Regions from separate parts of the Agathobaculum faecis genome, predicted to be linked through region 2. Evidence: predicted binding sites of a transcription regulator. Region 2 holds the regulator's gene; each other region holds the start of a gene.

Evidence for each region. Region 2 encodes NrdR, which represses ribonucleotide reductase genes. Its sites were predicted from a motif close to CACNANATNTNGTG; they were not measured.
Region 1: the regulator NrdR is predicted to act here: its motif matches at 2,913-2,926, upstream of H8S45_RS06235 (anaerobic ribonucleoside triphosphate reductase).
Region 3: the regulator NrdR is predicted to act here: its motif matches at 3,535-3,548, upstream of nrdD (anaerobic ribonucleoside-triphosphate reductase).

What each region holds. Positions count from the first base shown of each region.
Region 1 is NZ_JACOPL010000005.1:146-5,786, reverse strand. Features, by position in the region: gene nrdG (anaerobic ribonucleoside-triphosphate reductase activating protein) at 1-303, opposite strand, end outside; partial or broken gene nrdD (anaerobic ribonucleoside-triphosphate reductase) at 303-446, opposite strand; gene H8S45_RS06235 (anaerobic ribonucleoside triphosphate reductase) at 507-2,840, opposite strand; gene H8S45_RS06230 (P-II family nitrogen regulator) at 3,189-3,887, opposite strand; gene H8S45_RS06225 (DUF1538 domain-containing protein) at 3,880-5,412, opposite strand; rRNA gene rrf (5S ribosomal RNA) at 5,542-5,641, opposite strand, start outside.
Region 2 is NZ_JACOPL010000007.1:126,946-132,586, reverse strand. Features, by position in the region: gene H8S45_RS08965 (methionine ABC transporter ATP-binding protein) at 1-856, opposite strand, end outside; gene nrdR (transcriptional regulator NrdR) at 1,131-1,586, opposite strand; gene H8S45_RS08955 (sugar phosphate isomerase/epimerase family protein) at 1,686-2,477, opposite strand; gene secF (protein translocase subunit SecF) at 2,569-3,483, opposite strand; gene secD (protein translocase subunit SecD) at 3,502-4,791, opposite strand; gene purB (adenylosuccinate lyase) at 4,884-5,641, opposite strand, start outside.
Region 3 is NZ_JACOPL010000001.1:286,837-292,477, forward strand. Features, by position in the region: gene H8S45_RS01380 (hypothetical protein) at 111-257, opposite strand; gene H8S45_RS01385 (dCTP deaminase/dUTPase family protein) at 342-851, opposite strand; gene nrdG (anaerobic ribonucleoside-triphosphate reductase activating protein) at 871-1,368, opposite strand; gene nrdD (anaerobic ribonucleoside-triphosphate reductase) at 1,368-3,491, opposite strand; gene H8S45_RS01400 (sensor histidine kinase) at 3,624-4,988, opposite strand; gene H8S45_RS01405 (response regulator transcription factor) at 4,985-5,641, opposite strand, start outside.

The DNA of each region.
Region 1 (5,641 bases), on a different contig from region 2:
GGAATACGCCATCAGGTGCTTCCCCTTCTTCTTCAGCTCAACCGCCAGCCGGTACAGTGGCTCGGGCTGACAAAACGGTTCGCCTCCGGAAAAGGTCACGCCCTTTACCAGCGGGTTTTTGCACATATCGCGCAGCAGGGCTTCTAGCTCCATATCCCTGCCGCCCGCAAAATCGTGCGTCTGCGGATTGTGGCAGCCCGGGCAGTGATGTGGGCAACCCTGCGTGAACAGAGTATAGCGGAAGCCGGGGCCGTCGACAATCGACTCCCCGACCGTACCCGCAATGCGTATGGACCCTTCCATTACGCCGTATGCTCCTCTTCCAGCGAGCAGCACGCTACTGTGTGCTTTACGCGGTCATGCTCCTCCGCGCGCTTGGCGTTATTGAACCGATCGAGCGTGCCGACCAGATAGCCCGTGATGCGGCGGATACGCTCAAAGCCGACACCCTCGCCGATCAACTGCTCCTGCATTACCTTTTCTTCCATAATCGTACGCTTCCTTTCTCAATCCTTGACGATTTTCAATGTATTGGGCTGACGGTCGGCTTCCTCCGCAGGATCGCCGTGGTAGCCGAGCGTCATACTGTTCAAATTCTTGTAAAGGCCGAGCTTCTGCAGCTTGGAAAGCGGCACGCCCTCGCCCTCATGCCGGCCGCAACGCGGGCAGGTTTCACCGATGATGCCGGTATAGCCGCACACAGGGTCGCGGTCGATCGGATGGTTGATGGCGCCATAGCCGATACCCGCCTCTTTCATCGCGCGGACTACCGCCTCAAACGCCTCCAAATTCTGCGTCGGGTCGCCGTCCAGCTCGATATAGCTGATGTGGCCGCCATTGGTCAGTTCGTGGTAGGGCGCCTCTCGCACAATCTTTTCAAACGCCGAGATCGGATAATATACCGGTACATGGAACGAATTCGTATAGTAATCCCGATCGGTCACGCCCTCGATCTTTCCGTACTTCTGGCGGTCGATCTTGACGAAGCGGCCGGACAGCCCCTCTGCCGGCGTCGCAATCAGGGAGAAGTTCAGGCCGTATTTTTCGCCCGCCTTATCCACCCGCTCGCGCATGTGGCTGACGATCTCCAGACCCAGGTTCTGCGCTTCGTCGCTTTCCCCGTGATGCTTGCCGATCAGTGCCTTGAGCGTTTCCGCCAAGCCGATGAAGCCAAGCGTCAGGGTACCGTGCTTGAGCACCTCGCCCACCGTATCATCCGGTCCGAGCTTATCTGAGTCGATCCATACGCCCTCGCCCATGAGGAACGGATAATTGCGCACCTTTTTCGCCGCCTGTATCCGGAAGCGGGCCAGCAGCTGATCGAATACCAGATCGATCTTCCGGTCGAGATCCTCAAAGAACCAGTCGATATCGCCGTGGCTGCGGATCGCGATACGCGGCAGGTTGATCGACGTGAACGACAGGTTGCCGCGGCCGGTGACAATCTCGCGCGTGGGGTCATACCGGTTGGCGATCACGCGGGTACGGCAGCCCATGTAAGCGCATTCGGTTTCCGGATGGCCGGGCTTGTAATATTTGCGGTTGAACGGTGCGTCCAGGAACGAGAAGTTCGGGAACATTCGCTTGGCCGACACGCGGCAGGCCAACTTGAACAGGTCGTAGTTTGGGTCGGTTTCGTTGTAATTGATCCCTTCCTTGACCTTGAAGATATGGATCGGGAAGATCGGCGTTTCGCCGTTGCCCAGTCCCGCCTCGGTCGCCAGCAGAAGCTGCTCTGTCGCCAGACGCCCCTCGGGCGAGGTATCCGTGCCGTAATTGAGCGAGGAAAACGGGATCTGCGCGCCCGCGCGGGAATGCATGGTATTGAGGTTATGTACCAACGCCTCCATGGCCTGATAGGTGGCCTTACGGGTTTCCTTATCTGCGTATTTGCGGGCGAAGCGCACGCATTTGGCCGCCGCCTCCGTGCCAAGGTTCTCCCCCAGCGCGGCGGTCAGGGCCTCGTCATAGCCGTTCCTCCCCGCCAGACAGGCCCATTTGCCGGTCTGGCGTTCGAGCCGTTCGGTCAGCGCCGCGGCATCCACCTCATTGTTCTCATCTGCGCCATATACTTCCAGCGCTTTCGCCAGATTGTCGCGGAACAGCTTGCGGAAGGTCTTCTTCACCCCCGGCGCCATCGAGTAGTCGAAGTTGGGAACGGACTGTCCGCCATGCTGGTCATTCTGGTTGGACTGAATGGCGATACAGGCCAGCGCGGAATATGAACGGATATCGTTCGGCTCGCGCAAGAATCCATGCCCCGTCGAAAAACCGCCGGAGAACAACTGCAATAGGTCGATCTGGCAACAGGTTGTTGTCAGCGTCAGAAAATCCAGGTCGTGAATATGGATATCGCCTTCGCGGTGCGCCTTGGCATGCGCAGGGTCGAGAATAAACATCTCATAGAACTGTTTGGCGCCCTCTGAACCATACTTGAGCATAGTACCCATCGCGGTATCGCCGTCGATGTTGGCGTTTTCGCGCTTGACATCGTTTTCGAGCGAGGATTGGAAAGTCAGATCCTCGTACACTTTCATCAGTTTGGTGTTCATCTCGCGCACGCGTGTGCGCTCATTCCGGTAGAGGATATACTTTTTTGCCGTGCGGGCATGTCCGTTTTTAATCAGCACCTTCTCTACCGTATCTTGTATCTGCTCAACGGTAGGGATCTCGTCTCCAGCAGCGGCTTCCAGCGCTTTTTCCACCTGTCCGGCCAGATCGCGCGCCATTTCGTAGTCCTGGCCGCCCGACGCCTGCGCCGCGCCGAAGATCGCGCTTGCAATCTTATCAATTTCAAAGGGCGCACGGCGGCCGTCCCTTTTGATGATCTGCTGGATCATATTCGCTGTCCCTTTCCTTTTCGCCGCCGTTTGCGGCGCTCACTAAATTTCGTAGTGTTTTTCATTTTTCTGCACCATATATTGTGCCTGTATTTGATATTTTACCCCTATCCCTATACAATGTCAAGCCCATTTCGGCTTTTTGGCAGAATCACAAGAAATCCGCATTTTTTCTTGTTGCATTTTCTAATCTTTTCTTTTTCCCCCTGTGGACCATGTGAATAATCCCCTGTGGACAGCCTGCCTCCTGTGGATAAAGCTGTGTCCGCAGTGTGGAAAGCTACCGGAAGACGCAAAAACGCCCGCACCATATATCACACAATATATAGTGCAGGCGCTCTGTTCGGTTTAATCCGCCAAACCGATCGCGTTGGATACCGGAAGCGACAGGACAATGCCGTGGCTTTTGGTTTTCATGCCGACCGCTTTCATAATAGCGGTCATGATCTCCTGCTTCTCCTCGCTCTTGACCACGAGGAAAACAATCTCCTTTTCCGCCTGTATCTCGATGCCGAAAAACTGCTTAACCTCATCCTCCGCGATACCGCGGGCGGAGATCACCGTACCGCCGCGGGCGCCCGCTTTCCGCGCGACATCCATGACCAGATTGGTATACCCCTGCTCCATGACGACCGCGACCACGTCAAAGCCGTCCTTCTTTTCCGCTCTGTCCATATCCAACACCTCCGTTTGTTCTGCCTGTGTCAGCAGCTTGTGCCAACGCACACCGATTCCTGTGACCGGCACCGAAAAGGCGATGCCGCGGCCTGGGTAACGCATTTTCAGCTCATAGCCGAGCCGTTCCAGCAGATGCTGCGCCAGTTGATGCCCAGCAAGACACATCACGATCGCTTTCGATGTTTCGCCCAGGCCGAGCAGGTCAAGCATTTCCGTGCGCGCAGTCCCCCGCGCCATGCACTCAAAGCTGACCAGCGCGCGATTTTCCCGATAAACACGCAACACGCTCTCAGCCTGCGCCGTATCGACCACCGCTACAACAAGCTCGACTGCGCTGTGTACCGTCATCTGAGGCTGATACTCACTCATGCGGCGTGTCCTCCTGTAATACGATGATTTCATCCTCATCCTCTGCGGCGGGCAGTTCCTCCTCCGCTTCGGTAAGGCGTTGCTTCTTCCTATATAGAATACCAAGAATTTGTATCGTAAGCAAGGGGGTCATTGCAACCATCGCCACAATTCCAAACGCATCGGTCAATACATTGCCACCCATCGCCTCACAGGCGCCCATTGCAAACGGCAGCAGAAAGGTCGTCGTCATCGGTCCGGAGGCCACGCCGCCGGAGTCGAACGCGATACCGGTGAATATTTTGGGTACCAGAAAGGTCAGCCCCAGTGCGACCGTATAACCCGGCACCAAAATCCAGTAAATCGACAGCCCTGTCAGCACACGCAGCATGGACATGCCTACCGAGCACGCCACGCCGATGGAAAGGCTCAGCATCATAGCGCGCTGGGATACCGCGCCGTTTGTAATCATCTCTACCTGTTTGTTCAGAACATGTACTGCGGGTTCGGCCGTGACTAGAAAATAGCCGATCAGCATGCCAAGCGGCACCAGCAGCCAACTATGTCCCCCGCCGGCGAGCTGTTGTCCCAGGAAATGGCCGGCCGGCATAAAACCGACGTTTACACCAGTCAGAAACAGTGCCAGCCCAACAAAAGTATAAATAAAGCCGACGCCGATTTTCTGTAGCTGCAGCCGGCGGAAACGCCGGAAAACAAGCTGGAATATCGCGCAGAAAATGATAATCGGGAAAAGCGCGGAGCATACCTCTTTAATATACTCCGGCAGATCGTGCAGGAATACCAGCGCTACCTGCTGCGTGTCCTGCACCTCCGGCACTGTGACCGGCGTATAGCTGGGATCGCCGCCGCGATAGAAAATCCCCAGTAGTAGCACGGCCAGAATCGGCCCAATGCTGCACAGCGCAACCAAACCGAAGCTGTCGTCCTGCGCGTCACGGTCACCACGGATGGAGGCCAGGCCGATGCCGAGCGCCATGATGAACGGAACCGTAATCGGGCCGGTCGTCACGCCGCCCGAATCGAACGCCACCGAAACGAATTCGTTGGGGACAAAAATAGAAAGCACGAAAACGCCGATGTAAAACATAATCAACAGATTCGCCAGTCGGATCTTGAACAGGGTACGCAGCATGGCAATCACGAAGAACAGGCCGACGCCAGCCGCTACTGTCCAGATCAGCATGGCATTAGGGATGGATGGTACCTGCTCCGCCAAAACCTGCAGGTCCGGCTCTGCAATCGTGATCAAAATACCAATCAGCAGCGTAATACCGATAACAATCGCCAGATTTTTCGTTTTCGGCAGCTGCGCGCCGATACCTTCGCCCATAGGCGTCATAGAGACATCCGTACCGAGCGAAAAAAAGGCCATTCCAATAATCAAAAGCACCGCACCTGTCAAAAAGAGAGTCAACGTTCCGACAGGCATAGGCGCCACTGTAACGCTAAGCAGTAAAACGATCACTGTAATTGGGAGTACCGAAGACAGCGACTCCATCAATTTTTCTTTCAGGATTTTGTTCATTCACATTCCTCCAGCACCATCTTAATACAATCTTAATATTATCATACCAGAAAAATGCGTTCTGTACCAGCGGTCAGAGCCAATCTTAACAAAAACAAAACGCCAACCCTTAACGGATTGGCGTTTTTATGTGCGCGTTGAGTTATCTTCCCGGGCCGTCGCCAGCCAAGTATTGTCACCGTAAACGAGCTTAACTACTGTGTTCGGAATGGGAACAGGTGTACCCTCG
Region 2 (5,641 bases):
GCGCCTTGCATTCCAGCACCATGTTGGATACCACCGGCTCAAACGACGAGTTTCCATCAAACACGATGCGGCAGTAATGCCTGCCCGTGGCCAGGCGCTCCCGCCTGCCATCCGGATAGATCAGCTGCTTGGCCATCGCGGACTGCGGGCGGGTGAACACCCGATCGACCGTGCCGACCTCTGCGATGCGGCTGGAATCGATGATCGCCACGCGCTGACAGATCTCCTCGATGACCGCCATCTCATGCGTGATGACCACAATCGTGATGCCGAGCGTCTGATTGATCTCCTTAAGCAGCGCGAGGATGGAGCGCGTCGTCGTCGGGTCCAGCGCGCTGGTCGCCTCGTCGCAGAGCAGGATCTTAGGGTTGGTCGCCAGGGCTCGCGCGATGGCCACGCGCTGCTGCTGGCCGCCGGAAAGCTGGGATGGGTAATTGCCCGCGCGGTCGCTCAGGCCGACGATATCGAGCAGTTCGCGCGCCCGCTTTTCCGCCTCCGCCTTACCCGTCCCCGCGATTTCCAACGGGAAGCAGATATTTTGCAGCGCGGTGCGCTGTTGCAGCAGGTTGAACTGCTGGAAGATCATGCCCATGGAGCGGCGCGCCTGCAGCAGCTCCTTTTTGGAAAGCGCCCCCAGCTCCTGCCCGTCCACCGTGACCGTACCCTCGGTCGGCTTTTCCAGAAAATTGATGCACCGCACCAGCGTGGATTTGCCCGCGCCAGACAGGCCGATGATGCCAAATATCTCGCCGCGTCTGATGTCCAGGCTGACACCGTCAAGCGCCACAACCGTACCCGCGCGCCCGCGGAACGTCTTATTCAGGTTTTGGATTCGCACAATAACATCCTGTTCCAAACCTTATTCCCCCTTGTTTCAAAATAAAAGCGGAAAGCAGTCCTGCTTTCCGCTCGCTTTCCATCTGAACCGCATCGCGCCGCATGACAAATACGGCCCGCTTGCAGCATAACAGCCCTGTTACGGCTGTATTGCAGAAAAACGAGCAAAACCGCACATCATGCACATGGACATTCGCAGTGCCAGCATTACGGTCTCCTCCTTTTCCTACAATTTCTATAGTATATTGCTTGGTTATTAGTGTACCGCTCTTTGCGGGATTTGTCAAGGATTTTTATTTATCTTTAATCAAAGTATTAAGCTCTTCCATGAACGTATTGATATCTTTGAACTGGCGGTAGACCGAGGCAAAGCGCACATAGGCCACCTCGTCCACCTTGCGGAGCTGCTCCATGACCAATTCTCCGATGACCTTGCTGGATACCTCACTCTCGAGCGAGCCGAACACCTTCTGCTCCACATTATCCACGATCTGCTCGAGCTGCATGAGCGAAACCGGCCGCTTTTCGCAGGCCTTCATCAGCCCGTTCAACAGCTTCTGGCGGTCGTAGGCCTGTCGGGTACCGTCCCGCTTGACCAGCATGAGCGGCATGCGCTCGACCGTTTCGTAGGTGGTAAAACGCTTGAGGCATTTGAGACATTCGCGCCGACGGCGGATACTCGTCCCCTCGTCGGTCGGCCGCGAATCGACTACCTTGCTGTCCTCATAGCCGCAAAACGGACATTTCATCGGGCTTCACCCTCGCAATCCTATAAAATGTGAATCATTTGTGGTTATTATACCACCCCTTGTATAAAAAAGTCAACCATAGCGGGCGCATTTACCCCGTCAAACCGTCAAAAAGCGGGAAAGCACGCTCACGGCGCGCGCCAGGTCGTCCGGTCCCGTGAAATTCGAGCGGTATACCTCGATCAACGCATGCCCGCTGTAGCCGGCTGCGCGCAGGCGTGAGAAAAAGTCCGCGTAATCCATCGTTCCCGCCCCGGGCAGCAGGCAGCTCTGCTCGGCTGAGAAATCGTTGATATGGATGTTTACCAGCCGTTCCCCCACTGCATCGATGAATTCCCTCGGGTGACGGCCGGCGCGGTGCGCCTGCTTGATGTCGAGCGTGTACCGCAGCGCGGGAACGTCGCGGTACAGGGCGCTCAGGAATGCGGGGTCGCGCGAACGGCACCACGCCACATTCTCCTGCGCGAGCGTCACGCCGCAGGAGGCTGCGAGCCCGCACAGCCGGCGGTATACCTCGCACTTGCGCGCCCAGCGTGCCGGATCGTCCGCATGCCCCATATCGCGCTCCCCGTGGAAGGTGAAAAAGCGCGCGCCCAGCGCCGCCGCGCATTCCAGATAGCGCTGGTACTGCATCAGCCCGTCCTCTGTGCGGCGCTGGTAATCGGAGAACAGGAGCAGCCCCTCCATCAGCGAGGTGTAGGGGTGGACAGACACGATATCCAGCCCCAGTTGACGCGCCTGCGCGCCCAACTGCTCATAAAAGCGCGGCGAGAACTCGCTCTCCGTATTAAAGAAAACCTCAACCGCATGCACGCCCAGTCCGGCCAGGATGGGCAGTATCTCCTCGACCGGCTGCGGATAGAAGCACGCAGTCGAAATGCCCAGACGCATGGGGGTCCCTCCTTTTCCAAAAAAACCGGACGGGGATACACGCCGCACCCCCGTCCGTTGTTTCGCGCAGTACGCGCTTCTTTCCCTTTATTCAGATACGTTTCTTGCGGAAATGCTTGCGGTAGAACGACCAGAAGCTTGCCGACAGCATGATCGACGACCAGGCGCCCGCAACGATGCCCACGATCAGCGGCAGCGTAAACTGCTTGAGAGACGGCACGCCCAGAACAAAGATCATGCCGACTGTGAACAGCGTGGTAAGGGTCGTGTTGATGGTACGTCCCATGGTCTGCCAGACGCTGCGCTCCGCGACCTCCTCAAACGGCTCCTTGCGCGCCACACGCAGGTTCTCACGGATGCGGTCGAATACGATGATGGACGCGTTGATCGAATAGCCGAGTATGGTCAGCGCCGCAGCGATAAAGCCGGTGTCCAGCGGGATCTGGAACCATACATAGACCGACAGCATGATCAACAGGTCGTGGATCAGGCAGGTGACCGCCGCCAGGCCGCTGGTGAGTTCAAATCGGATGGTGATATAGATCAGCATCAGCACGATCGCCACTACCGCGCACAGGAACGCCGCGCGCTGTAGGTCGCTGCCGACCGAAGGGGAAACGTCGTTATTGTTGTATAGATCTTTTCCATCTTTGTCCAGGCTGTAGGTTTCGACCATCTTGTCGATGACAGCCGCGCGCTTTTCCGAATCGATCGAGGTAGAGCGGATCAGCACGTTTTCGTTGCTGTCGCCCGACGAGGTGACCGAGGACGGGTCGACGCCCGTTACCTCCTGAAACAACTCGCGCACCTCAGTCTGGACCGTCTGGTCCACCGTCTTGTGCAGGTTGAACTCCATCTCCGTGCCGCCGGCAAAGTCGATGCTCAGGTTAAAGAAGTTCTGGCCGAACGGCAGCGCAATCAGAGCCACCAAGCCGGTCGCGCACAGCAGGATGGAGATAATGCCAAAAATCTTGAAATTCTTCAGAATGGGAAACTTGGGTTTCATTATTTATCTCCTCCTTTCTTAAACGCCGTAAGCCTTGGGGCTGCGAACATGGAAATCCACCATGCGGTTGAGCAGGAAATGGGTCACCGTCAGGGCTGTAAACATGGAAATGATAACGCCGAGGCCCAGCGTGGTCGCAAAGCCGACGATTGTGCCGGTACCCATCCAGAACAGCACCGCGGCCGCAATCAGCGTGGTGATGTTGGAGTCCAGGATCGCGGTGAACGCGCGCTTAAAGCCGGAGTCGATAGCACTCTTGACGGTCTTGCCCGCGCGCAGCTCTTCCTTGATGCGTTCAAAGATAATGACGTTCGCATCGACCGCCATGCCGATCGACAGGATGATGCCCGCGATACCCGGCAGGGACAGGTTGACACGGATCAGGCCGAACACGACCGCTTCAATGACAATATAGAAGCCGAGCGCCAGACAGGCGACCAGGCCCGGGATGCGGTAAACGATCAGCATGAACAGGCAGACCAGCACAATGCCGATCGCGCCCGCGAGCAGCGAGGTCTGCAGGGCGTTCGCGCCGAGCTGCGGGCCAACCGAGCGAAGCTCAACCTGCTTGAGGCTGAACGGCATCTGGCCGACGTTGATCAGGTCCGCCAGCTCCTTGGCGCTTTCCGCCGTGAAGTTGCCGCCCGAGATCACGCAGGTACTCTGCGTCAGCTGGTTCTCCACCATCGGTGTGGAAATCGCCTGATCGTCCATGACGATGGCAAGGAAGTTCATACCGTCCGTATTTTTCCGCGCCGCGATCGAAGCGGTCGCCTCGGAGAATTTCTGCGTTCCCTCGTCGGTGAACTCGATCTGGACGTAATGCTCGTCCGTCAGTTCCGCGCCGGTCGGCTGGCCGTACATGGCGGTCGCACGCTTGATATCTGTGCCGGTCAGCCACTCCTTGCCGTCCGCGTCCATAAACACGAGCTGCGCGGTCGAGCCCAACGTCTGCACGGCTTCTTCAGGATTGGTGATCTGCGGGATCTCGACCGAGATGCGGTTGTCGCCCGAAAGCGCGACAGTCGCCTCGGTGAAGCCCTTGTTGGTCAGGCGCTGACGGATCATGGACTGCGCCGTTTCCATATCGCTGGACAGGTTGCCCGTATCGTAGCCCTCCGGCAGCTCCGCCTCATATACGATGCGCGAACCGCCCACCAGATCGAGGCCGAGCCGGATGCCGTGCTCGGTATCATTCACCGCAGGGATGATCGTGCGCCCTGCAACGGTAAAGCCCATTACCGCGCAAAGACCGAGCAAAACGATCACGAGCATGACTGCGATGAAAGAAATCACACTCTTTTTCAATGTTTTACAGCCTCCTTTGTTTTCTTACACAACTGATTTAGTATACTGCGAAACCGCAGAAAAGTCAATATTGCCGTGTCTGGCCACCGCGCTTACAGGTTGATCTCCACCGTGACGTCCCCGCCGTCCAGATAGGGCGCGATAGCCGGCCGGACGCACTCGCTGAGGAACTCGTCCACCTGGGACGGGCAGCGGCCGATATACGCGGACGGGTCCAGGTGCTCCATAATCTGCTCGCGCGTCATGCCGAACATCGGGTCCGCGGCGATGCGGTCGATCAGGTCGTTGTCCAGCCCTTCCTCCTTGATGCGCTTGCCCGCGGCCATGGAATGCTCGCGGATGCGCTCGTGCAGCTCCTGCCGGTTGCCGCCGCGCTTGACCGCGCCCATCATGATGTTTTCGGTCGCCATAAAGGGCAGCTCGTTCATCACGCGCTGGTGGATGACCTTGGGATATACCACCAGGCCGGACACCACGTTAATCATAATGTTCAGAATCGCGTCCACCGCAAGGAACGCCTCCGGCACGGAGATGCGCTTGTTCGCCGAATCGTCGAGCGTGCGCTCGAACCACTGGGTAGCAGAGGTAAAGGCGGGGTTCAGGCTGTCCGTGATGACATAGCGCGCCAGCGCGCAGATTCGCTCGCTCCTCATCGGATTGCGCTTGTACGGCATCGCGGACGAGCCGATCTGGTGCGCCTCGAACGGCTCCTCAATCTCCTTGAGGTGCTGCAGCAAACGCAGGTCGGTGGCAAACTTGGACGCCGACTGCGCGATGCCGGACAGGGTAGCCAGCGTCTGCGCGTCGATCTTGCGCGAGTAGGTCTGTCCGGAAACCGGCACCACACCCG
Region 3 (5,641 bases), on a different contig from region 2:
TTCTGCCTCTGCTTTTCCCTCATGTAATATGGAACAGCTTGCAAAGAATACCGCGCAGATATTTCGGGCTTTTCCAAATGACCACTTTCATGCCTCCACCTCCCCAGTTATCAGCATTGAAACAAAAACACGCCTGCCGCGATCAATGCGAGCGCCAGCAGCCACAGCAGCAGGCCGGACGGACATATGCTGCCGACAAGCAGGCCAAGTCCCAAACTGATCAACGCCAAACCGATCGCTTGCCCACGGCAGAACATTGCACATCACGCTCCTGTCATCAGTATAAGCAGCGTATCCGGAGATGGTGACAAAAAAGGGACCGCCAGCCGGCGGTCCCTCTGTTATTTTGTTGTGCTGCCAAAGCCTCCGGTGCGTTCTCCGTCCGCGTCATCGTCTTCGGTTATGCCGAAAGGCAGGAAAATCCCCTGTGCGAACCCTTCTCCCCCCACGATGGAGAGCGTCTTCCCCTGTCGGTTGGAATTGGTCATTTTGATAAAGATATGTCCTTCATTTTTTGCCGTGAAGTAATCGCTGTCAATGATTCCCACCGTATTATCCATCTGCAGGCGGTATTTGAACCCCAGGCCCGAACGGGGATAGATTTGCAGGACCCATCCTTCCGCGATTTCCGCGCGGATACCGGTGGGGATTTTTATGGTTTCATGCGGCACGAGCGAAAAGGCTTCGGGCGCAAAGAAATCATACCCCGCAGAGCCTACGGTCGCGCGGCGCGGCAGACGGATTTTCTGGTAGACCATTCTTGCCTCGGATACCGAACAGCCGGTTTCTGCGCACCAGTCATCGATAAATTGTTTCTCCGATACCTTGTGAAATTTCGCGATTTTCTGCATATCTGCTCGTTCTTCCTCTCTATGTGTTTTCTTTCAGCAAAGCGGGAACACGCTGCGTCAGCGACCGCCGTACATCGATCAACCGCTGATTGGCGCTTCCTCGCCAATGGAGCTGCGGATCCGCCCGCTCCTGCACAAAGCGTCCGTCCACGACAACATCTACCGCGTCCAAAAATGGCAGGTTCTCGATTTCCTCCCACTGATAGCCCGTATACAGCCAGATGGTTTTTTTCGGAAAACGCCGCCGGATCTCGCGGCACAGCGCCCCCACCGTATCACGGTTCACCGGAAAAAGCGGATCGCCGCCCGAAAAAGTGGCGCCCGAAACATAATCCTTTTCCAACTCGGCAAACAGCTCGTTTTTTGCCGCCTGATCGAACGGAATGCCTCCCTGCGCGTCCCACGTCACCGGATTATGGCAGCCGGGGCATGCATGGCCGCAGCCAGCGACCCACAGCACGACGCGCAGGCCCTCTCCATTGAGCATATCGTCCTTTGTGATGTTGTGGTAGCGCATTACATGCTTTTCCTTTCCGCGATCTCCGCCATTTTTGCGTCGTTCAGGCGGGTGTCGCCCTTGACGCGTGAATAGGAAAGATATCCGTTCATACGGTCGATCTTGGTCAGGTTGCGGCTGCCGCACTTGGGGCATACATCCATCGCCAGCTCCTCGTGTCCGCAGTCGTCGCAGTAGGACAGGGACAGGTTGACGCCTTCATAATATCCCAGACGCATCGCGCGGCGCACCAGTGTGCGGATAGCCTCCAGATTATAATCGATCGGGTATTTTACATACTGGATCTTGCCGCCGTTGCACAGGTTCCAGAAGCGTCCCTCCAAGTCCTGTTTTTCGATCGGGGTCAGTTCTTCGGTCACATGGCAGTGGAAGCTGTTGGACACATAAGGCCGATCGGACACCCCTTCGATTATACCATACTTTTTCCGAAATTGCTCTACCTGAAGTCCGCAAAGGCTTTCGGCGGGCGTTCCGTAAATCGCGTAGAGGTTTCCGTCCTCCTCCTTGAACTGATTGACCCTCCGGTTGATGTATTCCAGGGTTTCGAGCGCAAAAGCGCCGTCCTCCACTAGGGATTTTCCGTTATACAGCTCCTGCAGCTCATTGAGCGCGGTGATACCGAACGAGGCAGTCGCGGTTTTCATGATGGGCTTGATCTTGTCCGACGGCTTGAGATGGCCGCCATAAAAGCCGCCCTCGCAGTAGGCCAGCGGGTTGGTGGAGGCGCGCATCTCCCCCAGGTACGCATATGTGCGGATATGCAGCTTACGGATCAGTTCGAGATAGTAGTCCAGCACCTCATGGAATGGGCGATTCTCCTGCTGCGCTCTGGCGTAAATCATCGGCAAATGCAGTGATACCGCGCCGATATTCCAACGGCCGATGAATACCGGCTTATCCTCTTCATCCGCCGGCTTCATGCCGCCGCGCTCATACCACGGGGAAAGGAAAGCGCGGCACCCCATCGGGCTGACGATTGCGCCGTATTTTTGATACATGCTGGGAACATACCCTTCCCCCGAAAGCGAGAGCCAGTCCGGATACATGGCCTTGGAGGAGCATAATATCCCCGCCTCAAACACATCCTCCAGCGGTTTGTCGGGGCCGTGCAGCTCCTCATCGTAAAGAAAAACGATTTTAGGGAACAGCACCGGCTTTTTCTGCCCCTTTTTTCCCTGCCCTTTCCGGCGGACATGCAGCATTGTGATCGAAGCGAGCTTAGCAAACCGGCCCGTACCGGTACCCATGGTCATCGTGATGAACGGATAGTCGCCGCGACTGGAGGCCACCGTGTTGAATTTGTACTCCCAGCCCTGGAACCCCTGTTCGAAATCATTCAGTATATCCGCCATGACCTCTTTTTCGACTGCATCCGCAGCCAGCCCCAAGCGGCTGTATTTTTCAGTCAGCAGGTTGTAGCTGCGTTCCGCGTACGGTTCCAGCAAAAGATCGACCGAGGGTACGGTAAAGCCGCCATATTGCTGACTGGCAGCGGACAGCACGATGTCCCCGATCACATCGAACGCCACGTTGAGCGTTTTCGGTTCGTTATACCACAGGTTTCCCATTTCAAAGCCGCCTTTGAGTACATGTTCTACGTCAAACAGGCAGCAGTTCATCGTATCGCGGCGCGCGGACATATCGTGAATATAAATATAACCGTCTCGGCAGGCCTGCAGCTCCTCCGTATTCATGAAAAACTTCTGGTACAGCTCCTTATTGAGCTGGTTGAAAATCAGGCTGCGCTTGGTGGAGACCAGCGCGGAATCCGTATTGGAGTTCTCCTTGTCCCCGATATACATGATGGACTGGCTCTTCTGATACACACTATCCAGCATGCCGACAAAGTCCTGCTTGTAGTTGCGGTAATCGCGATAGCTTTTGGCGACTTCCGGCCGCACGGCCTCCAGCGCAGCCTCCACAATATTGTGCATCTGCCAAATCTGCACCTCTGTCATGCCGTGATCTCGGATGTATCCTTCCACATGGCCGCAGATCGCTTTGAGCTCATCCTCCGTGAAGGTATACAGCACACGGTTTGCCGATTTATTAACGGCAATAACAACCTTTTGTATATTGAATGCTTCTTTGGTGTGATCCTTTTTGATAACGCGTACCATCATTTTTCCTCACTCATATTATTTAGTAGCAAAAATAATTATAGCATACCATATATAGTAGGAAAAGAGGTACACAGCCAAAAATATTCCACAAAAACAGCCGGCTGAATTTGACGGTTTTTGTCATGGTTCAGGTCACCCTTTCCGCGGAAAGCTGAGCGTCGCCAACAGCCCCGGCTGGGTATTGACAAACCGCGCCTTGCCTCCGTGTGCGCGGGTGATCTGGCGCACCAGCACAATCCCAAGGCCGTGCTGCGGCAGCTGCTCCCCAGCGGGGCGCCGCATCTGCGCCAGTGCCGCCTGCGGAAGACCGGCACCGTTATCGGCAACCGAGACCGACCAGGACTGCGCAGAAACGGAAAGGGACAGCTTGATATGAACGCTTCCAGTGTTGTGAAAGACGCTGTTGCGCAATAAATTATCCACCGCACGCCGGAGCAGCGTTTCGTCTCCTGTCACCGTCAAGGCGCCGGCCTCGGATGGGATATCCACCTCCAGCGATACCCGATCGTCTGACAGCATATTGAGCAGTTCGGCCGCCGCTGCGCGTAGCATCGCCGCTGGCCGAAAACTTCCCTGGTGCAGTGGTTGCAGCTCGTATTCCAGTTTGGAGGCCAGGTTCAGATCGCTCACCAGGCGACCAATCCGCTGGCTCTGTTCACGGATGATGCGCGCTTTGCGCCGCGCCTCCTCCGGCAGCACTCCGCTGCTTTCCAACTGCGCCGCATTCCCCTGTACCAGGGACAACGGGGTGCGGATATCGTGCGAAACGCCTGCGATCCACTCGGTACGTGTCCGGTCGCGCTTCTGCAGCATCGTCCGCTGCGTGGAAAGCTGGCGGGAGACCCGATTCAAGTCGGCGGAAAGCTGTCCCAGCACACCTCGTTCAGCAAGCTGCGTTCCCTCCCCCTTTGCCAGCGCGCCGATGCCCTCCGCAAGCGGCGCGGCGGCGCGGTACATGCGCCAACCAAGCAGCAACGCAAGCGCTAGCGCGACCAGCAGGTTCAGCGCCAGTACGCTGGGCGCCCATACCGACAATTGCTCGATCGTATAGGCGGAGGCCCGCATCAGGTATTTCCACTCGCTGCCCGGCTCACTGGCAAGTACCAGCAATCCATCCTCATCCGACCAAACATAAACCGGATAATCCTTCAGGTACCAGCGGGAAAAGGAGGCAATCTCTCCCGCCGTATACTGCCGGGGCAGGTTTTCCGGCATGCGGTCGCTCCAAACAACAGCGCCACTGTCGTCAAGTTGCATTGCCCAAGCATAACGCTCCTCCATTGCCCGACGCGCTTCTGCGGAAACAGCAAAGCATCCGTCCGTCTGACGCTCAATCCCGTCAGCGATGACCTCGACGCGGTCCTCCGGTCTGGGTTTCTCATCCGAACAATGCAAAATGAAGCCCAGCATCACACCTAGATTCAAGATCAACAAAAACAGCCCCACGCCGATTGCCGCGCCTACATACCGTCCGAGTATCCTGCCAAGACCCTTCATTGCCTATCCTCCCGTGTGAGCTTGTACCCAAGGCCGCGCACCGTCAGCAGCCAGCGCGGCTTGGAGGGATTATCTTCAATTTTTTCCCGCAGCCGGCGGATATGCACCATAAGCGTATTTTCGTATCCAAAATTTTCCTCGTCCCACACGGCGCGGCACAGCGCGTCTATGGTAACAATATTGCCCCGATTATCCGCGAGCTTGCGCAACAGCGCGTATTCCTTTGCGGTCAGCGGCGTGGAGTTCGCGTCACGAAGCACCAGCCCGCTGCCCCAATCCACAACCGTTTCCCCCAGCGATAGACACTCCCCCGCATTTTGCAGATTTGCGGCATAGGAACGCCGGAGCACCGCGGTCAGCCGCAGCACCAGTTCCTGCGGAAGAAAAGGCTTGGCGATATAATCATCCGCCCCTAAACCGAGTCCGTGCAGACGATCCGCATCCGCATCGCGTGCGGAAAGGAACAGAATAGGGATATCTCTTTCCTGCCGCAGCTCCTGCAGCAGCGAAAAGCCATCGCCGTCCGGCAGCATCACATCCAGCAGGATCGCCTCCGGCCTGATATCGCCCACCGCCCGCCGCGCCTCCGTACAGCTTTGCGCGGTATATACCGCGAGGAAGCCCGCCTGCATTAAAATCTCCTTTATCATATT